DNA from 2 places in the Bacillus sp. 05T21 genome. Region 1 is predicted to be linked to the other one. Evidence: riboswitches for the same ligand, from Rfam matches in the RefSeq annotation. Region 1 holds a riboswitch; the other holds the start of a gene.
What was found. A riboswitch is a leader RNA that binds a small molecule or an ion and turns the genes downstream of it on or off. The one in region 1 is predicted to bind FMN.

Region 1 (16,586 bases):
TCGCTTGCTTTTTCAATATGAACGTTAGCTAATTCACTAATCGGAATTACGCCATCTGTTTTGTATCCAACATTTACAAGAACTTGTTTCTCTTCAACTTTCGTTACAGAACCTGTAACAACGTCACCAACTTGTAATTCTTTTGAATTCATAACTTCTTCATTCATTTTCTCTACCATGGAAATACCTCCCTACAGAATTGACAAAGCATTTTTATGTATATACGAAATGAAAACAAATGTTTTCATTTGCATGTTTAAGAATTTATCATCACATATTCTGTTTCAATACAGTTCACAAGAAACTATATTAAATCTATATAAATAGTATACAGCAAAATCATCTTGAAGAAAGTATGATTTGAAATATAATAGCGAATATATTCTGACAGTTTTTCCCCTCTGTAACTAACTTCTTACAAATTAGCCCATTTGTCAAGAAAAGAGGCTTATAATTAACTTATCCTTTACATTTCAAAAAAAAAAAAAAAAAGAAAGAGGATAGTCCTCTTTCTTTATTTCGCAAATACTCCTGAAACAATACCCATAATTTTTTGGACAACTTCTTCAATTGATAAAGAAGTTGTATCTAATTCCAATGCATCATCAGCTTTTTTCAAAGGAGAAACTTCGCGTTCTGAATCTAATTTATCACGCCTAGCAATTTCTTCTTTTAACTGCTCTAAATTAGAATCGAAACCTTTATTCATATTTTCTAAATGTCTTCTTTCCGCTCTTTCTTCTACAGAAGCAAGCATAAAGATTTTCACTTCAGCATCTGGTAGTACATGTGTACCAATATCACGGCCATCCATTACTACGCCGCCTTTTTTAGCTAATCCTTGTTGACGACGTACCATTTCTTCACGAACAAGACGATGCTTTGCTACAATAGATACGCGATTCGTCACATCTGGCGTACGAATCACCTCAGAAACATCTTGTCCATTTAAAAATACAAGTTGTGTATTTTCCCCTTGCTGAAATTCAATATTTACATTTTTTACGACTTCCATTAACTTTTCTTCATTTTCAATATCCACTTTTTGTTCAAGGGCTGCATATGTAATAGTACGGTACATTGCGCCTGTATCAATGTAAACATATGAAAGTTTTTTTGCAACAACTTTTGCAACTGTACTTTTCCCAGCAGCCGCTGGACCATCTATAGCAATCGAAATTCGTTTATCCATTGTAACACCTCATTTTTCACTTATAAAACAAAACGAAAAGCAGGTATTCTCCCCCTGCTTCTTCTCATTTGCCTCACGTCATTAAATCCTCAATAATTGTAGCATAATCCATCATAGAAGAAAATGAAAACTACTTATTCACCTGTAAGATTTCCGCCTTATTTTTCGTGACGACACCTTCGTAATAAACAATTTTCGATAAATATTTCACTGAAGATTTATGTATAAAAAGCAGTTGGACGACAGAAAGAAAAATAAATTGAATCAGTAATATACGAATTATAATTTTCTCCACTTTTTTCAAAAAAACTCACTCCTTCCCTCTCTACACTTACACATCTACTCTCATAAATTTCGATAAACAAAACCTAACCTAATAACCACTTACCGGAGCACACTTAAAGTAATTTATTTTATTGTCATTTTCTAAGCATACTTTTATACATTTTCATTGTCGAATTTACTCAAAACATGTTATGTTCTAAATGTATTTTTCAACTTGAAAGGGGTATAAGCATTGAAAAGAATCCTAGTTTTACACACAGGTGGAACAATTGCAATGGAGGAAGATAAAGAAACTGGGGTCGTACAACCAGGTAAAAAGAATCCTCTTTTAAAATTTATTCCTGATTTAGAAGGCGATGTTGATTTAATTGTCGAAGATGTGTTCCATCTTCCATCTCCTCACATGACTCCTAGCGAAATGCTACAATTGCAAGTCATCATTGACGAAAGAGTAAAACAAGACGATATTCACGGCGTAGTCATCACGCATGGTACCGATACATTAGAAGAGACAGCTTATTTTCTTGATTTAACAGTTCAAGCAACTATCCCAATCGTTGTGACAGGGGCAATGCGTTCTAGTAATGAATTAGGTGCCGATGGTCTATATAATTTCTTATCAGCTGTAAAAGTTGCTAGTAGTAATGAAGCTGCTGAAAAAGGCGTTCTAGTCGTATTAAATGACGAAATACATTGTGCTACAAATGTAACAAAAACGCACACAAGTAATGTCGCGACCTTCCAAAGTCCACAGTACGGACCAATTGGCATGGTAACAAAACGTGGTGTTGTTTTCCATCATGCTTTAGTGCATCACGAAACATGCACAGTACGACAGATTTCTAAAAACGTTGTCGTTCTAAAAGCATACGCAGGTATGGATGATACATTATTATCAGCAATCGAAACACTACCAGTAGACGGAATTGTTATTGAAGCACTTGGACAAGGTAATTTACCTCCAAGAACACTTCCTAGTCTAGGGCGATTAATAGAAAAAGGCATTCCAATTGTATTAGTTTCACGCTGCTTTAACGGTATCGTTCAAGACGTATACTCTTATGAAGGTGGCGGAAAACAATTAAAAGATATGGGCATTGTTTTCACCTACGGTTTAAACGCTCAAAAGGCGCGAATTAAATTACTAGTCGCACTAGAAAACACAAACTCTCACGAAACAATCCAACATATGTTTATGCACGATTAAAAAAAAAGCTGTCGAAGATTTCGACAGCTTCTTTTTATTCTTCTCTTGATGCAATGGTTTGCGCAATCGCATCTCCATGGAATCTACCGTTCTCGATAAATATTTCATTTGCGTTATTCCCCGCAGCAATTACACCTGCAATAAAAATATTTTCAGCGTTTGTTTCCATACTACCCTCTATATAAATCGGGCGCCCTGTTTCTTCATCAATCCGAACTCCCATTTTTGTTAAGAAGCTGTGGTCTGGATGGTAACCCGTCATAGCAAATACAAAATCGTTTTGAATTGTATTTGCCTCACCATCTACTGTATACGTCAACGTATGCTCAGTAATTTCTTTTACATGCGCATGGAAATGCATTTGAATTGTCCCATTTCGTACTAACGCCTCAAATTCCGGCAAAATCCACGGCTTAATACTTGGCGAGTATTCCCCACCACGGTATAGAACTGTTACACGTGCACCCGATTTAACAAGCTCTAACGCTGCATCTATACTTGAATTTTTACCACCTATTACAACGACATCTCGATCAAAATAAGGGTGTCCTTCTTTGAAATAATGAGCTACTTTCTCAAGTTTCTCACCAGGTACATTCATATAATTCGGATTATCATAATATCCAGTTGCGACAACAATGTATTTCGCAACATATATTTCTTTGTTTCCGTCACGCTTCGTCGTTTCAACTTTAAAAACATCACCATCTTTTTGAACTTGTTCCACTCGTTCAAATGCATTTACACGTATAGATTTACGCTTTACTACTTCACGATAATACGCAAGCGCCTGATTACGAAATGGCTTACGATTTTCTGTAATAAAAGCAACTTCACCAATTTCTAATTTTTCACTAGAGGAGAAAAATGTTTGATGAGTTGGATAATTATAAATTGCATTTACAATGTTTCCTTTTTCGATTACTAACGGATTTAACCCCACTTTTTGCAACGAAATCGCCGCTGCTAATCCGCATGGACCGCCTCCGATAATAATAACTGTTTCTTTTTGCATACTTAGTTCACTCCTAGTCTTCTACCTCTGCTCTATTTATATAAACAAGAAAAAACCTACTTACAGCAGTAGGCATCTATCTTTATTGTATTCATTTTTCATATATTTGTCATCTAAACGAAACATACATCCGATAGACATCTGCTAAAAACTGCTGAAATTTAATTCCTTGTTGCCCTAATACATTCTCAGGATCGATTTTCCGAGTAGGATCCAACGTTTTGTGTGACACAATAGCCTTTTTAGGATTTAAACCGAAATTTTGACATAAATAAGCGTGATACCACGTAAAACGAGTATACGCCTCCCAAAAGTTTACGTCGCCACCATAGCAGAGTTCAACCCCAATTGCAGCCTTATTCGCATCATAACCGAATAACTCATTATCCGTTGGCACATTGTATCGAACATGGTACGCAACTTCATTTATAGGGACAATTTCTAATATTGTTTTATCATCAATAAATGTATGCGCTGAAGCTTTCGGTTGTATTTCATTAAAGTAATCCCGATTTCCTATCGCATTGCTACCAGGGTTCCCCGTGTCATGACTTACAATAAATCTTACTTTTGAAAGAGGAATTCCTGGTCGTGAATTTCCATACCCAATATAGTTACGCTCTATAGGGAACATCGCCATTACTACCAACTCCCGCTCTAAAAAATTACCTTACTTCCTTATATATGTATTCGGTGGCAGTGTCCTTATGGCATATTTCTTATGCGAAGAGAACATCGAAAATATTTGATGTGAATACCATAAATAATACAATACTTACAGCCACTCCATAAAAACCGTAAAACCAAATACAATCTTCTTTCGTATCTAAACCGAAAAATTTATTTACCGATTGTAATAATGTGCCACGCTTGCTTTGTTTGTTTCGTAATACTTCCACTCGTTCTACAACATCTGCTGGCATCATAAATCTTTGGTCTACTGTCATTTTCATCATTTATCTCTCCTTAAAATCATTTCCGTTTTGCTTATCTAAGGAAAGTATAGCACGTTTGTTCGTGCAGAACAAGCGTTCTTTTTTATTTTTTATTCTATTTTTCACCAAACCAAGTAATAATTGTGAATATAAACGCGATAATTGGTCCAACTACAACTGCACCAAATATTAAAAACAATAATCCTTCGCCGAACACCCTAACGACACTTGTTTTTCGGGCTCTCTTAGCTCTTGCAAGTTCACCCTCTAACACCTTAACCTTTTCTTCTAATTGGTCTACTCGTTCCATTATTTCATTCCCCATATACAACACCTCATTTAATACTTCAACAAAAAAACGCGATTCCCTCGAAAGGAAATCACGTTTTCTCAAAACATTATATATTATACCCAACCTCTGAAGCGACTAGCCTCAGCCATTTTACGAACACCAATCATGTATGCAGCTAAGCGCATGTTCACTTTACGAACTTGTGATGTTTCATAAATTGAATCGAATGATTTTACCATTACTTTTTCTAAACGTTGTTCTACTTCTTCCTCAGTCCAGTAGTAACCTTGGTTATTTTGTACCCACTCAAAGTAAGATACCGTAACGCCACCAGCACTTGCTAATACGTCTGGAACAAGTAAGATACCACGATCTGTTAAGATTTTTGTTGCTTCTAATGTAGTTGGACCATTTGCAGCTTCAACCACAATTTTCGCTTTAATCTTATCAGCATTTTCTCCTGTAATTTGGTTCTCAATTGCAGCAGGAACTAAAATGTCGCAATCAAGTTCTAACAGTTCTGTATTTGAAATTGTATTATTAAATAGTTTTGTTACAGTACCGAAGCTATCGCGACGATCTAGTAAGTAGTCAATATCTAATCCATTCGGATCATGTAGTGCACCGTAAGCATCTGAAATTGCAATTACTTTCGCGCCTGCATCATGCATAAATTTAGCTAAGAAGCTACCCGCATTACCAAATCCTTGAACAACAACGCGTGCACCTTTAATATCAATGTCACGTTTTTTCGCAGCTTCACGAATACAAATTGTTACACCTTTTGCAGTCGCTGTTTCACGTCCGTGTGATCCACCTAATACAAGTGGTTTACCTGTAATAAATCCTGGTGAATTAAATTCATCGATACGGCTATACTCATCCATCATCCATGCCATAATTTGTGAGTTTGTAAATACATCTGGAGCCGGAATATCTTTTGTCGGACCAACAATTTGGCTAATTGCTCGTACATAACCGCGGCTTAATCTTTCTAATTCACGGAAAGACATCTCACGTGGGTCACAAATGATTCCACCTTTACCTCCACCATATGGTAAATCAACAATACCACATTTTAAACTCATCCAAATAGAAAGTGCTTTCACTTCATTTTCTGTTACGTTTGGATGGAAGCGAATTCCACCTTTCGTTGGACCAACAGCATCATTATGTTGTGCACGATATCCTGTAAATATTTTAACAGTCCCGTCATCCATACGAACTGGAATTTTCACTGTCATCATACGAATTGGTTCTTTCAATAATTCATATACTTCGTTTGGATAACCCAATTTTTCTAATGCTTCATTAATTACAATTTGTGTTGAATTTAACAATTCAAAATGTTGTTCCCCTTGTTGTTGTGTTTTCGTTTGAGTTCCCTTTTCGGCTACCATAGTAAGTAAACCCCCTGTAATTTCACTTGTTTAGTAAACCTTCATTGCCTAGTATACACCGTTAAATTTGGAATGCAATAGAAAACGCTAACAAATATATACAAACTATTTTGTATTGCAAGCGTTTTCACTATTATTATAGTCCTTTTATTGCTTTTAGAAAAGTAAAATACTTAAATATTTAAATATTTTTTATTTTCATCAAAATACATTCGATAAAACAATTATTTCATCAAGAAATACTGATTACATTTTAACATACAGATCGGCTAGTCTTGTTACCTACACTTCGTTTTATAGATTTTAGATTTTCAGCTGAATAAAAATAAAACCTCAAGCTACGTTACATTAGCTGAGGTTTTGTTTTTTCACAAAGTAATTGTATATTTGTTCAATCGCTTGAGAATCCATTAATTCTTTACCATATTCCATTACGCGGTAAATTGTTGCTGTTGACGGATTACCGTACTCCGCTAAAATAGCTATAAAATCCGCCTTCAATAATTGAAATTGCTCTTCTTCTTCTATCCAAAGATAAAAACGATCATCCCACGTATACAACTTCCCATCAGTTACACCAAGGTTATATAAGCGATTTGACAAATTGATTACATCATCTAATGTAGCAAACTCGTAAAGTATATGTTCACTTTCATCAAGAGTCACTTGCATTTCAATAAACTCGTCACGGAACTCATCTTCTGTGTCCACTTCGTGATTTTCTTTTGTTACAATTACAACCATACCTTGAGCTTGTAGAGAAAATACTTCAACAGCAATCGGTCCATCCGCTTCAAACCCTAATTCTGTATTTGCTTCTTGCATCATATCACGGAATAGTTGCTGTACTTTCGGTGCATTTCTCCACAAATCTTCTTTCGTTAATCCTCGTTCAGATAAATCATCAAATGTTAGGAAAATTTTAATCTTATTATAATTTAAACGTTCCAGTCTCATCTCATACCCTCCCTACGTAACCATTGCATCTAATTTTTATTATATGAAATAGAAAATAGATGGTTCTTTTCGAACGACTATTCCGACATCTTTAACCATCCATCCCATTCTTCTTTCGTGTTACCAATTAGGATATTTTGAAGATTTAATTGATCTCCAATACCTTTTCTTCCTATAAAACCACCAGAGATGTTTTCATTTTTTTCTTGTAACAAGTCAATAAATTCTACTGCCTCTTCAAGTTCTCGTTCATCATCAAAAGATATAAACAAATATTTAGGTTGTAATTGTTCAATAGCTAGTAAAATACCTTCTTCATCTAAACTTGTCCCCATATACATTGTTTGATATCCTTTTAGTCGTAAATACGTCGCGAAAATAAATCCTTTTAATATATTATTTTCTAAGACGAAAACTTTGTTAACGGAAGAATACACCGACGCATTATGATAGATCATTCCTAAACGTGTTTGTAAGAATGATACAACATATTTGAATTGCGACATTGTAATCTCATTATTACTTTTTAAAGTTAACAACTTGTTTGCCACTTGAAGAATGATGCTTGCAACAACCTTTTCCGTTGAATATATACTAAAAACCTCGTTTAATAATGCAGAAATTGTAATTTCATCAAATTCTAACAAAGCTTGTAGTATATCGTCCACTAAAACAACTTCTGTATCAGTAATTTTTTCTTTTTGAACGTTGTTCTGCAACCGATTCCCTTCTAATAACTGAACTGCTTGTCCAATCATCATCCCCTCAGAAACTTTGTTCATTAACCATTTCAAAATATGAATATGCTCTTCTGTATATAAACGATGCCCCGCACGATTTCTCTTTGGGGCAATAATATGATAGCGTCTTTCCCATGCGCGAAGTGTACTCGGTTGAATTCCGAGTATATTTGAGACAGCTTTTATATTATATTTTCCATTTGAATTCGGCATTATTTCCCTCCGCATAACGTAATGATATGTGTTTGGGAAGGTGCCCGAAAACGAAGAGGGAACAATGTTGTTCCATACCCATTGCTAACAAAGAGAGTCGTATTAGAATGCTTATATACGCCACCCTTTAAATACTTTTCAGATGGAAGCAACCGAATCTGGCCTCCATGTGTATGTCCACTTAATACGAGCGAAATTTGTTCATTACCAGACATTTTCTTTATTATATCTGGGTTGTGACTAATTAAAATGCGAAAACCTTCTTCTTTACAATCAGACAACGCTAAATCTAAACGATCTCGTTCTAATCCAACATCATCGATACCGAGTAAGCAAATTTTCTCTCCTAATTCAGACTCAAATACAACTCTTGTATTATCTAATACCTTCACATTATTTTCTATTAATAAAGCATCTAATTCGTGATATTCAATTTCATAGTCATTATTTCCCCATACAAAATATACAGGGGCTATTTCTCTTAACTTTTGAATATTTAAAGAGATTTGCGATAAAGGTACTCCTTTTTCAGCTAAATCACCGCCAATAATTACGATATCTGCTTTTCCTTTCACTCGTTCAATTAGCGAGCTAGAAATGATCCTTCTATGAATATCCGAAATAAAAAAAACTTTAACTTTTTGAAAACTTTCCGGAAATTCTTCGAATACTAAAGTATGTTCCAACACTGTATTACGCATCGCTTCTTTATACATTCCAAGAAGACATACAAAACCAATGCATATGAGAGTACATAATAATATAATCCATGACATATATTTTTTACTCTCCCTCCTCGTAAAGTATAGTCCTTAATTTTATGTGGAGCTATATATCACTCATTTAGCTAGCTCTCATACTTCGTGGACTTATCTTTTATAGGAATTTTCAATTCTTGTCCTACCTTCACTTCGTCTTCTTGTAAATCATTATACTTTTTTATTATTTCTATCCCATCTTCATCTGAGAAATATTGCTTCGCTATACTTTCTAAAGTTTCTCCATCTTTCACAACATGAGTTGCTACTTTCTCAGACTGCTTCTTTGATTCAGTCTTAGCGGAATCAAAGAAAATTACTTCAAACGCACTTTTCTCAGCATTATTACTATCACTTTTTACCTGTATATATTTATCCGTATACCATAGGATACTAATAGGTAACAATATGAACAAAAATGTTAACACTCGGACGAAAATGTGATTCATTTTAAACTTTGGTTTGTTCTCTTTATTTCTATGAATTTCACTACGCGGCGGTAAACTTTCATCTTCTTCCACTTGCTCAACTTCTAACTCCTCTTCAAAATCAGGAATTCGTTTTCTCATGTTGTTCACCACCACCTTCCATTTATTTTCTTAATTGGAGCCCCATTATAAAATCAACAAGAAAGTGTGCAAAGATTGTTATAAACAAATTTCCTGTCCACTCGAATACATAACCAAAAACAAAACTAATAAAGCAGACGAAACAAAACAAAAAAGGCTTCGTTATATACCGAATATGTAACACAGCAAAAATTAAACTCGCTATTACAATTCCGAAATGAGTCTGCACTACCCCTCTAAATAAAAACTCTTCCGCAAAACCAATAATAAACGTGATAACGAGTAAATGCATGACAGAAATCCCTTGAAACATTCTATCGTTAATGCCACCATCATCAAACCAAGATTCTGGAAACACTCGCATTGCAACATAATCTAATAACACAATACAAATCGCTAACAAGCTACCTATTAAAAGTATAGAAACCGGTTCCCATTTCCATAAACTGTAAACTTCTCTTTTATCTTGAAATAATATATATGCTAGTAAACAACCGATACCAATAATGATTAGTTGTGTTATGTAGAGATTCAGTCTTATTTCTCTCGGACTCATATCTTCAACATTATGCCTTTGAATGTTCATCATTCCTCCATCTTTCCTAGGCCGAAAAGCTTTTGTAACTCTGTTTCCCAATTATAGTCGAAAACTAACTGTTGCGCTCGTCTTTTTTTATAATCCGTTTTTGTAATACCACAGTAATCACAACAGTTTTCTATCTCTTTTTCTTTTCTATAACCGAATTGTTGTAATAAATATTCACGTCTACATCCTTGAACTTGTATCCATGACTTCATATTTTCTAGCTCACTATATTTATTACGTATTCTCACTTCCACTTCCGCTATTAATCTGTGCATTATTTCATCTGACAAGCTCTCTAGCATGAGAGTTCGCTGTTGTATGATTCCAAGATGTTCGAGATGATAACGTGTAAAGCGCCAATACTGTTCATTAAATCTTGCTGCATTATAACAAATTTCTTCTACATCTTCTAATGGTAATACTTTCGTTTGAAACATTCTTTCTTGTAGTAACGAAAATAAAAATTGTATTTGCGATTTACTTGGTAATTCATCTTCAATGATTGAAATTGGCAAATCGTGATCCAATGGACTACATAATAAAATGGCTATACTCAATTCTCCATCTCTTCCCGCTCTTCCAATTTCTTGTAAATAGGAAGCTACATTTGTCGGATATTGAAAATGAATAATATATCTTGTATTCGCCTTATTTACCCCCATCCCAAAAGCACTTGTACATATTACAATTTGCAACTGGTCATTCATAAACTGTTGTTGAATTAACATACGCTCTTCATGTTCCATACCACCATGATAAAAAGCTACACCTGTAATTCCTTTTCCTCTTAAATACTCGGTTAAACGCTCTGTCCAGGCCCTACTTGAACAATAAACAATACCAGGCCCTTGCAAATACATTACATGCTCAAAAAGCGCCTCTTTTTTTTCTTCTATTGTTTCCACAAATTGCACTTCCATCGCAATATTTGGACGATCAATTGAGTACACATGCTCAGCAATATTTTTTAGATTTAAACTTTCCGCTATATCTCGCAGTACATCCTTTGTCGCAGTTGCTGTTAATGCTAGTACTGTCGGAGATCCGATACTCTCAATTACTTTATCTAATTTTTTATAATCTGGCCGAAAATCATAGCCCCATTGTGAAATACAATGCGCTTCATCTACGACAAATAATGAAATATGAATTTTTTTCAATTCTCTTATTAGAAGTTCCGACTGCAACATCTCTGGTGATACGAAAACAAATTTATAAAAAGATAGCTTTTTCATTGCTTCTCTTTTTTCAATTAACGTCCGAAAACTATTCAATGCAATAACTCGATTTTTCACGACATACTTTAATTGCGTAACTTGGTCTTCCATTAAAGATAATAATGGTGATACAACAAGCACCGTACCCTCTTGCAGAAGCCCCGGAAGTTGATAACACATTGACTTTCCCCTTCCAGTCGGAAGCATTGCTACAACATCTTTTCCTTCCAATAAGTCCGTAATAACTCCTTTTTGCCCCGGACGAAATTCAGAATATCCAAACCACTTATATAAATATTCCTCAAGCTTCATTTATACCCTCCATCCGTGCCAATACAAGACGTACTTCAAAATAAGAGATTTCCTCTCCAACCGCTTGCTTCAACACACGCAATTTACGTGTTTGTAATGCCTCAATTACTTTTGTTACTTTTTCCATTTTTTCTTTTTCCATAAACATTTCAATAGAAAATTCTTTTTCTCGTAAAGCAATTTCTACAAAATGGTCTTCTATCGTGGCAACCTTCAAATTCCGAATTGTTGCTATTTCTTCTAAAGAGCGTCCTTGTCTCCAAAGATTATATGTTTTTTTCGTTGATAAACTAAATAAATCAGCTTTCTCATTTGGATACGATATAATTTCAGCTAATAATGGAAACTCGTTTTCTTTATTGCGAACTTCTTGAATAAGGAAATGAATTGTACCCCAAAATAAAAAATACACTCGAAATATATCTTGTTTCGTAATTTCCGCTAATTGTTGTAAAGTACACCCAATACGTTTATACCCAGTTAACCGATATATTACGATCGTCGCCTCTACTGGATTATTTTTTTGTAAAAGAGTATGCATTTCCTTCCATAATCTTTTAGCCAATTCACTTCTCATATACGGTATTCCAGTGAGAAAACGTTTCACCCACATCATTATTTCTGTATCCTGTTGAATTGGAATAAATTTCGTATTCGCCTGTTGTAAATTCGAAATGGTTTGAACGATCAATGATAATCTCTTCCAAAACGTTTCACCTATTTCACCATAGTGTAAACCATTTAAATATGTGGGAAAGGCAAAGTCACCTTCCCATTTGTTTAATTGCACGTTACCAGCAGTCGTTAACACATATGTATTATCATGTATACCTTGAACTAAATCCGTTTGTAACAACTTTGCAACTTCTTGATCATAATCAGCTCTATTTAATGACTTATAAATCCCAAACAAAAAAGAAATTTGAAACATATTCCCATCTTGTAATGTTTGCGACGATCTCTTTCCTTTTAGTAAATAATAAATTGAAGAAACGGTTCTTTCACCATTCAATTGTTTTAAACAATATAATAAAGTATATTGTAGCTGCATTACCGCTTCCACCTCTCAGTCTAACTTCATTCCTTTTTCAATACGATTGCACATTAACTGCTATTCATTCAACTTATCATATTCACACTACATGCTTTTATATATTCTATTGTATCAAACGAAATAACATTTAAGTATTTTGAAAATCTTATGAAATACTTCAAAAATAAGTTGACACTCTAATTGATAAGCATTATCATTATAATTTTATGTTGAAAAGTTTTAAAAACCGTTTTACAATAAGATTATAATTTTTTGGCGAACTTTTCACATACATATTATCAGGAGGGAAAAAATATGGCAAAATATACAATCGTTGACAAAGATACTTGTATTGCATGCGGTGCTTGTGGTGCTGCTGCACCAGACATTTATGACTATGATGATGAAGGCATTGCATTTGTAACATTAGACGATAACCAAGGTATCGTTGAAATTCCAGATGTATTAATTGAAGATATGATGGATGCATTCGAAGGTTGTCCAACTGACTCAATTAAAGTTGCTGACGAATCATTTGATGGCGACTCTTTAAAATTCGAATAGTCTTTTATTAACTTCAAAAAATCCCCCTCATAAGTATGAGGGGGATTTTTTGCACTCTTTTTCATTCTCACTAACAAAAAAACCATTAGCAGTTACGCTGCCAATGGTTTAATATTTTTAAGCATTTTTCATTTTTGCAAATACCCATACTTTCAAGCGTGAAAATAATGCTACAAATACAATTGTTACAACAATTCCTTTAATTACATTAAACGGTAATATCGCCGTTACAATAGTTTGTCGCATAATATCACTAGACATAGCTGGTGAATTTAAAAACCAAGTGTACGCTGGTAAAATAATAAAGTAGTTTAACACACTCATAATAACTGTCATAGTAATTGTACCTAACATTAATCCTGTCGTTAAACTTTTTACTGTGCGATACTTTCGGAATAAGAATGCTGCTGGACCAATAAATAAACATCCCGCTATAAAGTTTGCTACTTCTCCTACTGGTACTCCCGTTAAACTTCCTTGAATTCCGTAATGCAAAATATTTTTTATCGCTTCTACAATTACACCTGCAATTGGACTAAAAATTATTGCCGCAATTAAAGCTGGCACATCACTAAAATCAATTTTTAAAAATGGCGGAAGCCCTGGGAATGGAAAATCCAACATCATTAGTAAATACGCAATACTACTTAGCATCGCTACACTCACCATCTGCACTACACTGTTTTTTTGTTTCATCTTTCTCTCTCCTTTTCCATCGATCTTCTCATGGAAAGTGGAAAGGTTCTGCTATGCCTATTTTTCATAGAACGAAAAAACCCTTTGTGATTTACACAAAGGGAGAATTTTAAGGCACATCAAACAGACGTTCAAATACTTATCTTTTTTGAACGCTTGAACCTCCATCTTCTCCCATCCAGACTGTACTGTCGGCTTTGGAATCACACCAAATCCTGCCTTAACGGCTCGCGGGCTTAGAACGAAATTATTAACTGTTCATCACCGCCGGTCGGGATTTTCACCCTGCCCCGAAGATAGACCGATATTCTATTTTCCACTTCATTATACAACAACATGATCGTATTGTGAACAAAAAAAATGTAACTTACTAAAAATAAGTTATTAATTTTATATAATTAAAGAAACGATCACTATATTTTACAATACAACCCATATTTTTTATAATTCGGTATTTCTCCTATGAATCCCCCTAGTCATATGTCGTCAAAAGTGATAAGATGTTGAATTGTTAAGATAAGAACATTTTCTGAGTTATGGAGGAAATGTCATGAAGAAAGATAAAAGACACTCTATTCGAGAAGCAATGAAAAAGAACTTAAGAAAAGAATACTTTTATTTGAAAAAAGAATTACTTTTCTACTGTCCAATTGATCTAGGCACATTCTCAAGAGAGACATACTACGCTACTTTTGACCAAGATGGCATAAGTATTTATCAGTATGATAAAAAAACAGAAAGTAAATTAAAATTGTGTGAGCGTCATCCATGGAAGAGTTGGAATAAGGTAAAAGTTGATCACTATTTAACAACTTCTCAATTTATTTTCCAAGGTGAGCGAAACTGGATTTTATCCCTTTTCCAAAAAGGAAAAGAAGCTCAAAAAATAATTGAAGAACATACATCTTTACAAACGGAAGTTGTTTCCCGTCCGTTTTCCAAGAAACTTCCTGGCTTCCGTTCTGATACACCATTGAATAAATACATCGGTAGCATTTGTTACACTGCACTTATTGCATTTTTATTAAAATGGATGATTCCATTTCAAGCACCACAAATCGCCCTGTATTCTCTTTCAATTGGCTTTATGCTTCTTGGTTTACTTTGTCTTACAATTGGTCTAATCGAACCAACTATCGTACTATTTCGGACAAAAGAAAAAACAAGAACAAAAGTCTTTTACTTATATAGCTACTTAGCTATTACTGGATTTATATGTGTCTTTATTTTTTGGTAAAAGAAGCCGTCCCAAAAGATCTTTTGGGACGGTTTTTCGTTAAGGATAGGTTGCTCTTACTGTCGCATTTTATTATTAGTCGACATTTCTTGTCGAAATGTCGATATAATTTCATTTACTATCGCAATCTTAAATAAGAAGAAAATAAATTTATTCAAAAGTTATGCTTTTGGGACGTTGCCTTTACTTGACGTATAGTTGTTGGTTCGGATAGATTTGCTCTTGTCGCAATCCATTCCTCACTTTAATTTCCTCAACTGTCATACTAAATTTCCGGGCAATACCCACTAAAGTATCACCTTTTTGTACAATATATAGTGATGATGACACAACTTGATTTTTTTGTTCATTTAAAACAAGCAACGGATTCATCGCATTCCTTTTCTCCATCGTCCATCTCCCTTGATGCACTTCTAAATGTAAATGCGCTCCTCGCGATTCTCCTGTATTCCCTACCTCTCCAATTAGCTCTCCTTTTGAAATGTTATCACCTTGAACTACATATCTCTTATTTAAATGCGCATAAACAGCCTCATATTCTCCATGTTTAATAAACACAACATTTCCATAACTACTTGAAAAATAAGACTTTGTCACCTTACCATTTTGAATAGCTGCAACAGGCGTTCCAATTGGCGCAGCTATATCAATACCATAGTGTTTCCCATGTCTTGTCCCAAAATAATCACTTATCTGCCCATCAACAGGCCATATCCACTGATTCCCTTCAGCGTAAACATGTAATTGAGATAAAAATAATACACTCAATATCACCACGCCACATTTTAACGCTTTCATATACATCCTCCGTTTTCTAATAACCGTCATACCTTCTCTATTGTGGGATATTACAGAAAAAAGTATACAAAAAAAAGAAAGTGTATTACTCCACTTCCTTCTCTTCTTTATTACGAAAAACAAGTGCACTGCGGTTATATTCCACATCTTTCACTTGTAAACGCGCATTTATTACTCTAGCAAGCGCAAATAAATAATCAGATAACCTATTTACATACTTTAGAACAATTTCATTGGTTTCTCCTTCTTTTTGCAATGACACTATACAACGTTCTGCTCTTCTTATAACTGTACGTGCAATGTGTAGTGCAGCCGATATCTCGCTACCGCCTGGTAAAATAAAACGCTCTAAAGGCGGCGCTCCTTCTGTATACGAATCAATTCGACTCTCTAAATACTCGACCATCTCTATCGTTACTTTATAAGGGATTTTCTTCTCTACTATTGCTAAATCCCCTCCACAATCAAATAGTTCATGTTGAATATTTTCAAGTTCGTTATAAATGTTACGAAAACATTCCTCTTGTAATTTAGACATGGCATATCCGATATGAGAATTCGCCTCATCAATTGTTCCATA
Region 2 (16,586 bases), on a different contig from region 1:
TAGTTATACAGGGAATCCGTTAGGTTGTGCCGTAGCAATTGCAAATTTAGAACTATATGAAAAAACTAATTTAATAGAAGATGTTGCGCATAAAGCAGAATATGTAGCGGCACAATTAGAAGCTCTTAATGAATATAAGCACGTAGGAGATATTCGTCAGTGTGGGCTAATGGTTGGTATTGAACTTGTGAAGAATAAGGAAATGAAAGAATCGTTTGAATGGACAGAAAGAGTCGGTGTTCAAGTGTGTAAACGCTCAAGAGAGCTGGGCATGATTTTGCGACCACTCGGTAATACGATTGTATTTATGCCTCCTCTTGCATCTACGGTGGCTGAGATTGATGAGATGTTACGCATTTTATATAAAGCAATCTCGGATGTTACGGAGGGAGAGTAATGAGTGGTTTCTTTATAACAGCAACGGATACAGAAGTTGGCAAAACGGTAGTGACAGGAGCATTGGCAGGTATATTTCGAGAGCGTGGACATAATGTTGGTGTATATAAACCGTTGCAAAGTGGACATGTTGCATCAAATCCTGAGGGTGATGCAGCAAGGTTAAAAGCATTATCGGGTGTACCGACAGAAGAGGATGAAATTTGTCCTTATTCCATTGAAGAACCACTTGCTCCGAGACTTGCCATGAAAAGAGCTGGAAGGACAGTAACGTTAAAAGAAATTACTGCTCACTATAATGAACTACTAAAAGAGTTTAATAGCCTATTTGTAGAAGGAGCTGGTGGGCTTGCAGTTCCATATACAGAAGATGCTTTAGTGATTGATTTTGCAAAAGAATTACAGCTCCCTCTTATTGTAGTAGCGCGTCCGACACTAGGGACAGTTAATCATACTGTCTTAACAATTTCTTATGCAAAGGCACACGGTTTAACAGTAGCAGGTGTAATTTTGTCTGGTTGTAAAGAATGTGAAAAAGAAAGAGTGCAAGAAAACAAAGAAATGATTGAGGAGTTAAGTGGAGTACCTGTTTTAGGTTTATTACCATTCCTTGAAGGTGAGTTTACAAGGGAAGAATTATTGGAATCGGCAAAAGAACATATTATGATTTCAAAATTAGAGGAGCTCATCCAAAATGAATCAAATGTGGCGCACGCATCTTCAATCTAAAGTAGAACAATTAAAGGAGCAAGGGCAGTATCGTAATTTACATGTAACAGAGAAAGCGGAAGAGACATGGCTTATTCGAAATGAGAAAAGGATGCTAAATTTAGCATCAAATAATTATTTAGGGTTAGCTGGAGATGAAAGGTTGAAAGAAGCTGCTATTGTCTGCACAAAAAAATATGGAACTGGAGCGACTGCCTCTCGTCTCGTTGTAGGAAATTATCCACTGTATGAAGAGGTTGAGAGAAGTATATGTGATTGGAAAGGTACTGAAAAAGCTTTAATTGTAAATAGCGGGTATAAAGCAAATGTAGGTGCTATATCTGCTTTAGCCTGTCGTCACGATATGGTTTTTAGTGATAAATTAAATCACGCAAGTATTGTTGATGGAATTATATTAAGCGGAGCAGAGCATAAAAGATATCGTCATAATGATTTGGATCATTTAGAAAAGATGTTGCAAATAGCGTCACCAGAAAAGAGAAAATTAATCGTAACAGATACGATTTTTAGTATGGATGGAGATATTGCATATTTGAGAGGCTTAGTTCAGCTGAAAGAGAAATACGGGGCAATCATTATAGTTGATGAAGCACATGCAAGTGGAATATATGGAATCGGTGGAGCCGGATTATCTCATGTAGAAAAAGATATTGCTCAAAAAATTGACATACATATGGGGACGTTTAGTAAGGCTTTAGGGTGTTATGGTGCGTATTTAACGGGTGATTCCATTTATATAGAGTATTTACAAAATATGATGAGAAGCTTGATTTTTACTACAGCTTTACCACCAGGAACATTAGGGGCGATCCGAAAAGCAATTGAAATTGTGAAAGAAGATAACGAAAGAAGAGAGCGACTTATAGAGAATGGTGCATATTTCAGGACGCATTTACAAGAAGTTGGTTTTGATATTGGGAATAGCTCAACTCATATTGTACCGATTGTAGTTGGATCAAATGAAAATACTTTACGGTTTAGTGAAAGGTTACAAGAGGTAGGTATCGCAGCCATTGCAATTCGTCCGCCGACTGTTCCAGTTGGTAGTTCTCGAGTCCGTTTTGCAGTTACGTCACAACATACAATAGCCGATTTAAAATGGGCTATTCAGCATATTATACGCATTGGTAAAGAAGAGGGGTTTTTAGTATGAAAGAGCTAAAGCTTATTTTTATTCCAGGATGGGGAATGGAAGAAGGTGTTTGGACTTTGGTTCTGCCGTATTTTACAGGATATTCTGTTCAATGTATAGATTGGCGTAACGTGAAAGAACAAAGTGAATTTGCAGGGCGAATAATAGATGTAGCGCAGGATGAAAATGTAATTTTAGTTGGATGGTCACTAGGAGCGTTAGCGGCAGTACAAGCTTATAAAAAGATTAAGGCCCAAGGTATGGTACTAATTGGTGGTACCGCTAAATTTACCAATACAAGTGACTATACAAGTGGATGGAATTCCTTGCATGTAGAACGTATGAAAAAGAATTTAACGAGAAAAAAAGAAGATACTTTGAAGCGTTTCTATGAAAATATGTTTACAAAAAGTGAGCTGAGGGAGAATACGAGTTTTGAAGAGATTGCGCAGAAGTTTAAAGGAGACTCGATTCAGTCTTTACAATTAGGCTTAGATTATTTAATAGAAACAGATATGAGAAATGAAGTAATAGATATGAAAGCCCCGCTGTTACTCCTTCATGGAGAGCAGGATGTAATATGTCCATTGTCTGCAGCCCATAGTATGGCGAATAATACGAATGCCAATCTAAAAGTAGTAAGCGGTGCTGGGCATGCATTATGTGTAACGAATTTTGAATATTGCGCAAATGAAATCATTCAATTTGTAGAGGGGATACGACATGATCAACAAAACGTTACTGCAAAAACGGTTTAACGGGGCGGCTGTATCCTACGATCAATATGCAAATGTACAAAAAAAGATGGCGCATTCGTTACTTTCTACATTGAAGGAACGATATAGTGAAACATCATCGATACGTATTTTAGAACTTGGATGCGGGACAGGATATGTAACAGAGCAATTATCAAATGTATTTCCGAAAGCTCATATTACAGCTGTGGATTTTGCTGATGAGATGATTGCAGTAGCGAAAACTAGAAAAAGTTTGGAAAATGTGATGTTTCGATGTGAAGATATTGAACAATTAAAATTAGAAGATTCATATGATGTCATTATTTCAAATGCGACATTTCAATGGCTTAATGATTTAAAAGAGACAGTGAAAAATTTATTTAACTATTTGTCTGAAGAGGGAATGTTATTATTTTCAACGTTTGGTAATACGACTTTTCAAGAATTGCATACGTCTTTTCAGCGTGCTAAGAAAGAAAAGGGGATACACAATTGTGCTTCAATTGGACAACGCTTCATTTCGAAAGAACAGTTAGTGAATATATGTGAAATGCCATTAGGAAATGTACATGTTTCTGAAACATGTTACATAGAAAGATTTGCAGAAGTTAGGGAGTTTCTACATTCTATTCGAAAAGTAGGAGCGACCAATAGTAATGAAGAGTCTTATTGTCAAAGCCCTTCACTCTTTCGTACGATGCTTCGTATATACGAAAGAGACTTCACGGAAAAAGAAGGGATAGTAGCAACATATCATGCTTTATTTACGTATATAACAAAAGAGGGGAAGAGATGAAATGAAACAAGTACAAACAAAAAGGGATTGGAAAAAACTTGCATACGACGTAGTAGAAGAGAAAATGATTACGAAAGAAGATGCAATTGCAATATTAGAAGCTGATGATACAGAGGTTTTAGAAATTATGAATGCAGCTTACATCATTCGCCATCATCATTTTGGTAAGAAAGTAAAGTTGAACATGATTATAAATACGAAATCTGGATTATGTCCTGAAGATTGCGGGTATTGTTCACAGTCTATTATTTCAGAAGCACCGATTGATAAGTATGCATGGTTAACACAAGAGAAAATTGTTGAAGGAGCGCACGAAGCAATTCGTCGTAAAGCAGGTACATATTGTATTGTTGCATCTGGTCGTCGTCCGACGAATAAAGAAGTAAATCACGTTATTGGAGCAGTTAAGGAAATTCGTGAAACGACAGATTTAAAAATTTGCTGTTGTTTAGGATTTTTAAATGAAGATCAAGCAGGTCAGTTAGCAGAAGCTGGTGTGCATCGTTATAATCACAATTTAAATACGCATGCCAACAATTATGATAGCATTTGTTCAACGCATACGTATGACGATCGTGTTGATACAGTCCAAAAAGCGAAGCAAGCCGGTATTTCTCCATGCTCTGGAGCAATTTTCGGAATGGGAGAAACGATTGAACAGCGCGCTGAAATTGCATTTGAATTACAACGTTTAGATGCGGATTCTATTCCATGTAATTTCCTTGTTGCTGTAAAGGGTACTCCGCTTGAAGGACAAAAAGAATTAACACCTGTAGAATGTTTAAAAGTGCTGGCGATGATGCGTTTTGTAAATCCAACAAAAGAAATTCGTATTTCAGGTGGTCGAGAACTTAATTTACGTTCTGTACAGCCACTTGGTTTATTTGCAGCAAACTCTATCTTTGTCGGGGACTATTTAACAACAGCTGGACAAGAGCCGACTGCGGACTGGGGTATGATTGAAGATTTAGGATTTGAGATTGAAGAATGTGCACTATAAGATAGATGAAAAGCAAACTCTTTAAAGGGGTTGCTTTTTTTTGTAAATAAAATGTAATAAAAGTCCATTAACGCTTGATAGTAGTCACTTTTGGACGAGAAAAATAATTTTGTGGACGAATTTTCCAAGCCCTAATTGTACATAGTAAAAATGTAATTTATATCGGGTTGGAGGATTTTACATGTACAAATACATATTAACTATTATGACCTGTCTGATTTTAATAAAAGCGATAAGTGCTGATGCAGTTAAGGCGGCTGAAAATCCTGAACAAAAAGAAATGCAACAAAGAATTGAACAGCATTTTCGAACGAAAGCTGAACATTTTGGGCTTGAAACAGAAGGAAAAGATTTAAAAGAAGTGAGGAAGGAAATTTCTATTATAGAAGAAGCGGAAAAGAGAGAAAATGTGTGGAGAACAGCACAAGCTCTTCGTATAAAAACAGAAGGAAAAACGATGGATGAATTAATAGAAGATGTACGAAAAAAGGTGAGAAAATAAAAAAAGAGGCCGTAGCCTCTTTTTTAAGCCCATTGTTTTGATAAATGAGCCATTTCGATCGCAGCAACTGCCGATTCATATCCTTTATTACCAGCTTTTGTACCTGCACGTTCAATCGCTTGTTCAATTGTTTCTGTCGTTAATACACCGAAAATAACTGGAATGTCCGTTTGTAGTGATAAAGACGCAACACCTTTTGCTACTTCATTACAAACGTAATCGTAATGTGTTGTAGCACCGCGAATTACTGTACCTAATGTAATAACAGCATCATATTTTCCGCTATTCGCCATCTTTTTAGCGATTAAAGGAATTTCAAATGCACCAGGAACCCATGCAACATCAATATCATTCTCTTCTACACCGTGACGCTTTAATCCATCTAAAGCTCCGCCAAGTAACTTACTTGTAATAAACTCATTAAAACGTCCAACAACAACCCCAACTTTTAATCCTGTACCAACTAAATGACCTTCGAATACCATAATGTATCTCTCCTTTAATTATAAAGTGAAACTATAATCAGTGGGGGGATTCATCCCCCGCTGATTATTAGTTGAACCAATCGGGCCTTTACGGGCAGTTGATCTCCCACCTAACTTCTTTGCTCCAGCCGAATTTTGAGGTGGGAGTTTTACTGCCCGTTAATGCGGGATAAGTTTAGTAAATGTCCTAATTTGCTTGCTTTCGTTTGTAAATACGTTTTATTTTCTTCTTTTGTTGGCATTTGCAACGGTACACGCTCGGTTACTTCTAAATCGTAACCTTGTAAGCCAGCAATTTTTCGTGGATTATTCGTTAATAATCGTAAACTTTGTAAGCCTAAATCTTTTAAAATTTGAGCGCCAATACCGTAATCACGAAGATCAGCTGGGAACCCAAGTTTTTCATTTGCTTCTACAGTATCTAACCCTTCTTCTTGTAACTTATAAGCGCGAAGCTTATTCAGAAGGCCAATGCCTCGTCCTTCTTGTCTCATATAGAGAAGAACACCTTTTCCTTCACGCTCAATTTGAGCAAGTGCAGCATGTAGCTGTGGTCCGCAATCACAGCGGCACGAACCAAATACATCTCCTGTTAAGCATTCTGAATGAACGCGTACAAGTACAGGTTCGCCTGTTGAAATATCACCTTTTACGAGCGCGATATGTTCTTTCATATCTAATGAGTTAGAATAGCCAATTGCATGGAAAGTACCGAAATCTGTAGGTAATGTAATTTCCACTTCTCTTGTCACAAGTGTTTCGTGATGGCGGCGATAAGCAATTAAATCTTCTATTGTAATCATTTTTATATCAAATTGTTTTGCGCACTCTAGTAAATCAGGTACACGTGCCATCGTACCGTCCTCATTTATAATTTCGCAAATGACTCCAGCTGGTTCTGCTCCGCAAAGTTTGGCTAAATCGACAGCGGCTTCTGTATGACCAGCACGGCGCAGTACACCGCCTTCTTTCGCAATTAATGGAAAGATATGTCCAGGGCGATTGAAATCAGAGCCTTTTGATGCAGGGTTTAACAATTCTTGTATCGTAGTTGCACGTTCATGAGCACTAATCCCTGTTGTTGTAGAAACATGATCAATGCTCACTGTAAACGCAGTGTGATGTGAATCTGTATTATGAGATACCATTGGTTCTAACTGTAGACGTTCTGCGTACTCCTCCGTAATGGGTACACAAACGAGACCACGACCGTGTGTAATCATAAAATTAATCGTTTCTGGTGTAATGTACTCTGCTAAAGCAATAAAATCGCCTTCATTTTCTCGGTTTTCATCATCACATACGATAACAACTTTTCCTTGTTTTAAATCTTCTAGAGCTTCTTCAATACGATGAAACATTGTGCTTCCTCCTTATAGAAATCCGTTTTCTTGTAAAAAGCTTTCGGTCATTGAACCAGTTCTTTTTGCGGGCTTTGAGATAAAGCGTTCAATATATTTTCCAATCATGTCACACTCAATGTTTACGATGTCCCCGGCTTTTTTTTCTCCGATTATAGACTCGCTTACTGTGTGGGGGATGAGTGAAATTGTAATTGAAGATTCGTCTATATCAAATATTGTTAAGCTAGTGCCATCAACAGCAACGGATCCTTTATGCAAACAATAGCGTAGTAATTCATCAGAAATTGCTATTTTGTAATAGATGGCATTGTAATGTTGTTTTTTAGTTAAAATCGTACCGATGCCATCGATATGTCCGGTGACGAAATGTCCACCGAATCGTCCGTTTGCAGCCATCGCCCGTTCTAAATTCACTTTGGCACTTGGCTTTAGCATACGAAGTGATGTTGCTTTCATTGTTTCAGGCATTGCGTCGACAGTGAATGAAGTAGTCGTAAAAGTAGTTACTGTTAAGCAAATGCCGTTAACTGCGATACTATCACCTAATTTGACATCCGATAAAATTTGCTTTGCGCTAATAGTTAGCTTCATTGCTTCACCACTTTGAGTCATGCTTGATATCGTTCCTAACTCTTCTACGATTCCTGTAAACATTCCGTCACCTCGCTTTTTAAGGTTGCAACAATTTTTATATCATTACCGATTTGTTTCATCTCTTGAATTGTTAAGGAAAGTGCATCTTGTAACTTCGAAAAACCAGCTCCACCAAATAAGGTGGGTGCATCTTTTCCACCAATTAATTTCGGGCTTATATAGGTCACGATTTCATTAAAACTATTTGTTTTTAAGAAGTTTGCATGCACCGTTTGACCACCTTCAACGAACAGAGAAAGAATTTGTTTCTCACCGAGCAGGGATAGGACATCTTGTATTTCAATTTGCTGTGTTTTCATTTGGAATACAGCTATATTGTTAGATTCATAAGACGCTATTTTCTCTTTGTTTACATCCTTACCGACAATAATCCATGTCGGAGTTAAGCCATCTGTTATGACATGAGAAGATGGCGGCGTTCGTAAGTGGGTATCTAAAATAACGCGTATAGGATGTTTACCTCCGTTTGAAATTCGTGTTGTTAAGTGTGGATTATCAGTTAGAACTGTATTCACACCGACTAGAATAGCATCATGTATATGACGATATTGGTGAACGTCAGCGCGTGCTTCTTCGCCTGTAATCCACTTACTTTCACCGGTTACAGTTGCTGTTTTTCCATCTAAGCTCATTGCTGTTTTTATTGTTACAAAGGGACGTTTCGTTTTCATATAGTGAAAAAAGTATCGATTTAATAAAGTTGCTTCCGCTTCAAGAACACCAGTAGTTACCTCGATTCCAGCTTCTTCTAATCTCCTTTTTCCATTACCAGAAACGAGTGGATTGCAATCAAGAGTGGCAATTACAATACGCTGAACTCCCTTTTTAATGAGTAATTCACAGCAAGGTGGTGTTTTTCCAAAATGGCTACACGGTTCAAGTGTTACATAAACAGTAGCACCTTTTGCTTTTTCACCAGCCATATGAAGTGCATGAACTTCGGCATGTTCTTCACCAGCACGCAAGTGAGCTCCCATTCCTATGATGTTTCCATCTTTTACAACAACAGCACCAACCATAGGATTTGGACTTGTCTGTCCGGATGTACCTTGTGCTAACTGCAAGGCAATCCTCATATATTCTTGATCTGTCATTCTCTTCACCTCTCCTGAAAAAATCAAAAAACCCCAAGGATTTTATATCCTTGGGGTTTGGGAGACGTGATTTCTAGAAATATAGTTCGAATACGAAAGTATAGGAAAGAAACCTAACGATGACTGATATTTTGGCATAAGGAAAAAACCTAGCAAAATATCAAATTCTTTCAACGCTAGTCGTATCTTTTTATTTCAGTATAGAAACATAAGTATACAAAATAAAACATATATAAAGAGTCAAAATGAATCTTTAAAAATATGCATACTGAAATAAAAGTGTATTCGCTATATAAAATTACTAGAAAACATATCCTTCTCCCATCCAGACTATACTGTCGGCCCTAGAGTTTCACTAGATCCACCGTTTTCGCGTTGAAAACGGGTCACGGACTTAGAAGCTATCGCTTCATCACCGCCGGTTGGGAATTTCACCCGACCCCGAAGGATGTTGTTTGCTCACATTATAGCACAAAAAAGAAAAAAGCAAAGTGGAAAATATTCGAATGTGAAGAATTGTGTGAAAATATATGCCGATTTGAATGGGGACGAAAGTAATAGAAATGTTGAAAGGGGAAGGGCTGTATAGGCTTTGATCAAAAGAAAAAACATGCACAAAAAAATGTGCATGTTACGTCCAAAATTACTCTGCCTCTGGTGCTCTAACAACAGACTCGAATTTTCCTTTATGCGAAGCATCGCAATAAGGCATGTTTTTTGATAAACCACAACGACATAAAGAAAATGCCGGTTTTGCTGGGAATACATTCCCTTGTGAGTCAACTAATTCCACGTCCCCTGTAACGCGAAAAGAGCCATTATCATTCACTTTAATTTGTACTTTTGCCAACGTTATCCCTCCTTTCCAAACGCTTACTCTCATCATATAATTAGGGAGAGTACTTGACAATATAAAAAGAGCACTTTGTTTGAGAGAGAAGAGAGTGTTATAATAGTTTTTATAACTGACTAGAGTAAGGTGACGAAAGATGGATAAAAAATTACACACACTACAAAATATTGCAAATGAGCGCACATGGGCATCATTTTTGAATGATAATCATCCATATAGTTTACTTCATTGGTCAATCGCAGGTGTAGGACAAGAACCGAAAGATGTTTGGTTACTTCAAGATGAGGTAACTTTTCAAACGACGGAATTCCCAACGCTAGACGAGGCAGTAAAGTGGATTTCTGAAAATATGGAACAAGTTACAGACGTTTTAGCGCAGTAAAAAAACAGGCTTATGCAAGCCTGTTTTTTGTTTCTTTTACATATGTGTTTAAAAATTGATCGATGGCATCTTCGTACTCTTCTTTATTTTCATTATAAGAGCAAGCGTGTGCACCATGTTCTGCAATATAAAGCTGTTTATTATTTTCTTTCGCTTCATAAAGTGATTTCGTCATATCAGATAAAATATAGTCATCATCTTTACTATGAATAAAGAGAACCGGATTGTTAATATTTTTTATACAATCAATTGGTGAAACTTCACGAATTGTATAGCCATCACGAACTTTTAAAAAGGCATTTGCTAAAGGTAATAAAGGCCATTTTGGCAAATGAAACTCAACTTTCAAACGATGTTGTAACTGTCCATAAAAATCAGAGAAAGGACAATCAGCAATATAAAAATCAGCACCATCTTCTACAAGTCCTGCATATTGAAGAAGAGTTGCAGCACCCATAGATTCACCATGAATTCCGAGTGTAATATTCGTTCCGAAACGATCTTTTAGCCAGTCAACTACTGACTTTAAATCATGTTTTTCATAATAGCCATAACTTGTTGTTTTACCACCGGTTTTACCATGACGGCGATGATCATAAATAAATACGTTATATCCTCTATTTAAAAATAAGTTTGCATATTTAACGGAATTCATTTTATTTACAGTCACACCGTGGCAAAAAATCATAAATTTATTGGAATGACCAGCTGGCATGTAATATCCGTGAAGTTCGTATCCGAATTGAGAAGGGATGTGAACCTCTTCTTTTTGAATAGCCTTAAAATCGTCCAAATGAAAATGCTTTTTCGTTTCGCGTTCTAAAACTTCTTCCTCTGTTTTTTTCTTCAAGTACATAACTTTATTTGTAAAGAAAATCCCAATCGCAGTTAGTGCGCCTAGTATAGTAAACAATGCTGTAAAAAAACGTTTCATACTTTACCTCATCCTCCAAATACCTCTACATGTGATACACTAACATTGTATCACAATGATGTGAAAAGGGGAGAAATCGTGTATGGTTCATATACAAAAAATCACACCAGAAATGAAAGAAGCAATTCAGGATTTTATGTGTGAAAACTGGGGAAGCTCAATGATGGTCTCGCGAGACAGAGTACATCAATTAGAAGAATTACCTGGTTTTATTGCACTTAGAAATAACAGGATAGTAGGAATTGTAACATATAAAGTGATAGAAAACATGTGTGAAATTGTATCGTTAAATAGTTTTGAGGAAGGGAAGGGGATTGGTACAAAACTGGTGGATTGTGTATTGCGAGTGGCAAAAGAGAACGAATGTAAAAAAGTGTGGCTTATTACGACGAATGATAATATGAACGCACTTCGTTTTTATCAAAAACGTAACTTCATGATGACGAACTTATATATTGATGCGGTAAAGGAAGCACGAAAAATAAAGAAAGAAATTCCATTTATTGGTTATGATAATATCGCAATTTCACATGAAATTCAGCTGGAGTATAATTTGTAAGCAAAGTGGAAGTCATGTAACAATTTTCAGAAATTTAAAACAATAACCTTGACGAATGTTATATTTTGGTTTAGTTTATAATTGTAATCTATTACCATATTAAGGGGTGACGATGTGGCAACTATACGTGATGTTGCAAAATTGGCCGGTGTTTCAGTCGCAACCGTTTCAAGAGTCATTAACGAAAAAGGATATGTCCATGAAGATACGGTGAAACAAGTAAAAAAAGCAATTGAAGAGTTACAATATAGACCGAATGCTACAGCAAAGCCTTTATTTAAACAGCCTTCAACGATGATTGCATTACTTGTAGATAATTTGCATAATCCATCATACATCACTTTGCTCCGTTTCGTTGAGGAAATAGCATATAAAGAAGGGTATCAAGTAATAGTTTGTAATATAGAAAATAAGAATAGATACATAGATATGTTGGAGCAAAATAACATTGCAGGCGTTATAATGACGAAATCTGTTTTTCGAAGTATAGGAGAAATCTCACTTCCTTTCGCTGTGCTTGAAGAACGACAATCTCTGACTAGTTATTATGAAAGTGGGCAGAAAGCTGTTTCTTTATTAAAAGAGAAAGGCTGCCAGTTTCTTGCTTATATCGGTGAGGGAGTAGAGAGTGAAGAAATGGAAGAGCATGTGGCAGGATTTTTAGATACTGCTTGGAAAGAAGGACTTTCTTATCGAGAGGAAATTGTACAAGGGTATACGAATCAACAGTTTCTTGAATGGTTACAAAAGCATCCATACATAGATGGGGTTGTAGCTTCAAGTGATAAGGTCGCTATTGAGCTAATCAGGGCGGCGAAAACTCTTAATATTCATATACCAGGTAAGTTACAAATCATTGGATTTAACGGGAGTGTAGAGGGTGAATGGATAAGTCCATCATTAACGACGATTGGAAGTTATATCGAAGAAAATGGGGAAATAGCTTTTCAACAGTTAATAGGAAAAATAAAGAAGAAACAAGTGCGACAAGAAGAAGTGGAAACAGAATTTAGGTGCATTGAGAGAGAAACAACAAAGTAAAAGGTGCGTTTTTAAAACGCACCTTTTATAGTGTAATTGCGGCAATAAAGCCGAATATAAGTAACGGTATATTATAGTGTAGAAATGTTGGGACACATGTATCCCATATATGATGGTGCTGACCATCAGCATTTAAACCGGACGTTGGTCCAAGTGTACTATCAGATGCTGGAGAACCTGCATCACCAAGTGCACCAGCTGTACCGATAATTGCGATTGTAGCCATGGGACTAAATCCGAGCTGGACGCATAATGGTACGAAAATTGTTGTTAAGATTGGGATGGTTGAAAAGGAAGAGCCAATTCCCATCGTAACGAGAAGTCCAATAATGAGCATAAGAAATGCAGCAAGCGGTTTATTATTTCCGATTATATGTGCACTCGTTTGCACAAGAGATTCAACATGTCCAGTTTTTCGAAGAACAGCGCCAAATCCAGCGGCAGAAATCATAACAAATCCGATAAAGGACATCATACGCATTCCACTCGTTAAAATAGCATCGGCTTCTTTAAGAGGGAGGCTACCGCTAACTGATAAGACGATAATACCTGCTAAAGCACCAAAAATCATTGATTCTGTTGCTAATTGCACAGTTAATGTAGCGAGTATTGATAATAAACCCAAAGTAATGCTTCTTTTCGTATAGGGAACGATTTCATTCTGTGCAGAATGAATTTGTTCTGTTTCATATGTACGTGGTTTTCGGTATGTAATGAAAACCGCTACACATAATCCGATAATCATACCGATTGCTGGAATAGTCATCGCTTTTGGAATAAGTGCGACATCAAATGTAAGACCGCTTTGCGCAGCATTTGTTTGCAATACGTCATGATAAATTTTTCCGAACCCTGCTGGAACCCACATGTAAGGGGTAATTAACCCAAATGTAATAAGACATGTTACAAGCCTACGATCCACCCTCAGCTCATTTAATACTTTTAAAAGTGCTGGAATTAAGATTGGGATGAAGGCGATATGAACAGGGATAATATTTTGTGAGAAGCAAGCCATTGTTAAAATGATAAATAATATAAGTATTTTAGAATAGACTTGTTTTTTCGTGTCTTGTTCGTTGCCGATCCATTTTAAAGCTGATTGGATCATTGCATCAGGAAGTCCTGTTTTTGAAAGGGAAATAGCAAATCCACCGAGCATTGCGTAGCTTAATGCGATAGGAGCACTGTTCCCAAGACCGGCTGTAAAAGTACTAATTGTTTCTGAAATACCGAGTCCGCCGATAAGTCCGCCTGTTAAAGCTCCAACGATAATGGCGACAATGACTTGGACACGTAACAAACTAAGCAGTAGCATGACTGCTACTGCGATGAGTACAGCGTTCATAATAAATGTAATCTCCCTAATTTTTATTCTGTTAAGGCAAGCAAGTGTTTGTAGTGACATATACTTGCGACATATCATTATAAAATGTTTTCTATGAAATGTAAAAGCGCCTTTTGTTATTAATGTTGAAAAGATAGTTCTTGTTTAATTGATTGTAAAGATTTAGCGAATAACTCAGGCTCTTCTAAATCTGGAGAATGTGCCGAGTTTGGAAACCAAATCATCTTTTTAATAGGAGCTTGAATGATATCGCAATATTGTTGAACGAGTGCATAAGGAGTTTGATAATCATAGCGACCAGAACAAAAATAAACAGGAACAGATAAACTTGAAATAGATGAAAAGAAATCGATTGTCAGCATCTCTTCCCATAAAACTCCGGATTTTAAATTTCCTGCGAGAAATTTGAACCAATCTAATAGCGTATATTCAGGAGAAAAGAAGCCTTTTCGTATGAAAGAAAAGGAAGATCCATTTTGGATTGCTCCTCCGAATGTACCAAGCCACTTTCTTTGAATAATGAGGCGTCTCGTATCTAAAAAGGGTGGTTTCCCTAATTTTAAAAGAGAAGCTAATGCCTTTTTATGGTCATGTTTTTTGGCAGAGCTAATTAAATGTTGATATAGTAATTCTTCATTTTGCTTCATATGTACGATTTGACCGATGCCGATGTATGCTTCTATATATTCGGGACATTGATTAGCGATTTGTAGTCCGATAATACTTCCCCAAGAATGACCAGCGAGAAATAGTTTTTGCTTATTAAAGCGTTTGAGAAGATATTGAATAACCTTTTTTGCATCTGAAAAAAATTGATCAATCGTAAGATTTGTTTGGATGTCCCGCCATAAAAAGGATTTACCTGCCCCTCGCTGATCCCAATTAATAACGATAAAGTGCTTTTCTAACTCTTTTTGAAAATGGCGAATAAAGCCGATTTGTGCCATACCAGGACCGCCGTGACAGCATAATAAAATAGGCTGTTCCACGTTTTGGCCGCGTATAAGGAGAGATTGTTTCCGGTCATTAATCATAACGCTTTCTATCGTAGCGATACTGTTAGGGATTAGTTGCTTCTTTTCGTTGTAAAACTGAGGGGTATGGCTACGAAAAAGCATATGTAAACCTCCTTTTCTTAAATGGTATGAATCGCACAGGCTCTTTCTTTTGCATATACTACTAGAAAATCATTGTATCATAACATACTGGTTTGATTTCAAGTTTAGGCGATTAAGAGAGGAGGGAGAATGTGACGATTGGAGAAATTATTGATTCTTTAAATAGACGCGAATCAATCGCTATTATAGCGAAACGGCTTGAAATGAGCCCATATACATTATCAAAGAAATTAAGGGTGATTGGATATGAATATGATGGAGAGCAGAAAAAACGTATCTTTATAGGTGATGGTGAAGAGCCACGTCATTTGCAAATCCAAGAAGCTACTGCCCTTCAATATGCAAAAACAGACTATCAATTACTAATTTATGAACAATTACAAAGCATTTATGAATTGCTAAGAAAAAGAGAAGAAGTAAGTGTTCAAATTATAAGTAAGAGCACAGAGAAAAAGAAACGAACCTTTTCGATTAATATAGAAGTATTAGCAAGACTAGATGTTATATCGGAATCAAAAGGGATTCAAAAGTCTAAAATTGTAGAAGAAGCACTACAGGAATTTTTGCAACGGTATGATGTTAATCATGAAACGTATCCAGAGAAATAAAAGAAAGGATACTATGTTCCATATAAGAGCGTGTATCCTTTCTTTTATTTCATTTTTTGTTTTGTTTCGAAAAGTAATATAGGAACCAAACGGCATGATTTTGTTCATCAGCTGCTGCGCGCCGAAATGTTTCTTTCACTTGTTGATTTGTCGTTTCGTCTGCAATTTCTAAGTGAAAATCAACTGTTCGTTGCTCATCTTGCCGAATTTCAAGGGTTTGATTTCGTTCATTTATGTCTGGAGCTAAAGTAGCTAATCTAGCATAAAAATGAATGGCGCTATATTCTCCGTTAATTGCTTTCTCAATACTACGAATGTGTTTGTCGTTTTGTCGATACAATGTATCGTCATTGTTTGATGAAAATACATACAAATCTTCCCATTATAGTTTTCTATATACTACGAAGAAACAAGGGGCTATGTGCGTATCCTTTACTGCACTAGAAGAATGACAATACGTATGACTCTAAAAGAAGAAGCTCCTTGCATATAAAAGGAGCTTCTTCTTTCGAGTGTCACGCACTAGTTTGAATAGTATTTAATTGTTTTTTTGAATACGTCCATCAATAATCGGCTGAATTGGTTCTTTCACTTGTTTTACATAATCGACTAATGCTTCAAAATCGTTTGGACCAGTTTCAGCATTTTTTCCATTTTTAAAGGATACGAATCCATCACCGCCAGAAGCTAGGAAAGCATTTGCAACTACGCTATACGTTTTAGAGGGAACTAATTCTTCACCATTTGTTAAACGGATATTCGTAACCTTTTCGTTATTTGGTTTATTTGCATCCCAAGTGTATTGAATACCTGAAATTTGAAGCATTCTCGTTGCTCCTTTTTGCCATTGTTGATTT

Region 2: another riboswitch for FMN. It lies ahead of ribD (bifunctional diaminohydroxyphosphoribosylaminopyrimidine deaminase/5-amino-6-(5-phosphoribosylamino)uracil reductase RibD); the one in region 1 lies ahead of AC1DKZ_RS05845 (ECF transporter S component).

Annotation. Positions count from the first base shown of each region.
Region 1 is NZ_JBFTMD010000002.1:167,540-184,125, forward strand. Features, by position in the region: gene rpsA (30S ribosomal protein S1) at 1-179, opposite strand, end outside; gene cmk ((d)CMP kinase) at 515-1,192, opposite strand; gene AC1DKZ_RS05770 (DUF5359 family protein) at 1,323-1,496, opposite strand; gene ansA (asparaginase) at 1,710-2,684, shown strand; gene AC1DKZ_RS05780 (YpdA family putative bacillithiol disulfide reductase) at 2,719-3,699, opposite strand; gene AC1DKZ_RS05785 (peptidoglycan recognition protein family protein) at 3,809-4,339, opposite strand; gene AC1DKZ_RS05790 (DUF3961 domain-containing protein) at 4,419-4,655, opposite strand; gene AC1DKZ_RS05795 (hypothetical protein) at 4,750-4,959, opposite strand; gene gudB (NAD-specific glutamate dehydrogenase) at 5,040-6,326, opposite strand; gene AC1DKZ_RS05805 (genetic competence negative regulator) at 6,675-7,283, opposite strand; gene AC1DKZ_RS05810 (MerR family transcriptional regulator) at 7,361-8,236, opposite strand; gene AC1DKZ_RS05815 (metallophosphoesterase) at 8,236-9,012, opposite strand; gene AC1DKZ_RS05820 (LysM peptidoglycan-binding domain-containing protein) at 9,084-9,563, opposite strand; gene AC1DKZ_RS05825 (CPBP family intramembrane glutamic endopeptidase) at 9,586-10,149, opposite strand; gene AC1DKZ_RS05830 (RecQ family ATP-dependent DNA helicase) at 10,149-11,678, opposite strand; gene AC1DKZ_RS05835 (YpbB family protein) at 11,668-12,729, opposite strand; gene AC1DKZ_RS05840 (ferredoxin) at 13,027-13,275, shown strand; gene AC1DKZ_RS05845 (ECF transporter S component) at 13,393-13,971, opposite strand; FMN riboswitch at 14,134-14,273, opposite strand; gene AC1DKZ_RS05850 (hypothetical protein) at 14,522-15,208, shown strand; gene AC1DKZ_RS05855 (peptidoglycan DD-metalloendopeptidase family protein) at 15,392-16,006, opposite strand; gene AC1DKZ_RS05860 (cob(I)yrinic acid a,c-diamide adenosyltransferase) at 16,092-16,586, opposite strand, start outside.
Region 2 is NZ_JBFTMD010000001.1:435,970-452,555, reverse strand. Features, by position in the region: gene bioA (adenosylmethionine--8-amino-7-oxononanoate transaminase) at 1-397, shown strand, start outside; gene bioD (dethiobiotin synthase) at 397-1,125, shown strand; gene bioF (8-amino-7-oxononanoate synthase) at 1,091-2,278, shown strand; gene AC1DKZ_RS02340 (alpha/beta fold hydrolase) at 2,275-3,015, shown strand; gene bioC (malonyl-ACP O-methyltransferase BioC) at 2,981-3,790, shown strand; gene bioB (biotin synthase) at 3,792-4,790, shown strand; gene AC1DKZ_RS02325 (hypothetical protein) at 4,972-5,292, shown strand; gene ribH (6,7-dimethyl-8-ribityllumazine synthase) at 5,316-5,777, opposite strand; gene ribBA (bifunctional 3,4-dihydroxy-2-butanone 4-phosphate synthase/GTP cyclohydrolase II) at 5,927-7,138, opposite strand; gene ribE (riboflavin synthase) at 7,151-7,795, opposite strand; gene ribD (bifunctional diaminohydroxyphosphoribosylaminopyrimidine deaminase/5-amino-6-(5-phosphoribosylamino)uracil reductase RibD) at 7,777-8,889, opposite strand; FMN riboswitch at 9,199-9,342, opposite strand; gene AC1DKZ_RS02300 (CDGSH iron-sulfur domain-containing protein) at 9,533-9,739, opposite strand; gene AC1DKZ_RS02295 (DUF2552 family protein) at 9,879-10,124, shown strand; gene AC1DKZ_RS02290 (alpha/beta hydrolase) at 10,135-11,058, opposite strand; gene AC1DKZ_RS02285 (GNAT family N-acetyltransferase) at 11,141-11,617, shown strand; gene AC1DKZ_RS02280 (LacI family DNA-binding transcriptional regulator) at 11,732-12,658, shown strand; gene AC1DKZ_RS02275 (Na+/H+ antiporter family protein) at 12,684-14,003, opposite strand; gene AC1DKZ_RS02270 (alpha/beta fold hydrolase) at 14,123-15,121, opposite strand; gene AC1DKZ_RS02265 (ribbon-helix-helix domain-containing protein) at 15,253-15,729, shown strand; gene AC1DKZ_RS02260 (ferritin-like domain-containing protein) at 15,779-16,102, opposite strand; gene AC1DKZ_RS02255 (bifunctional metallophosphatase/5'-nucleotidase) at 16,268-16,586, opposite strand, start outside.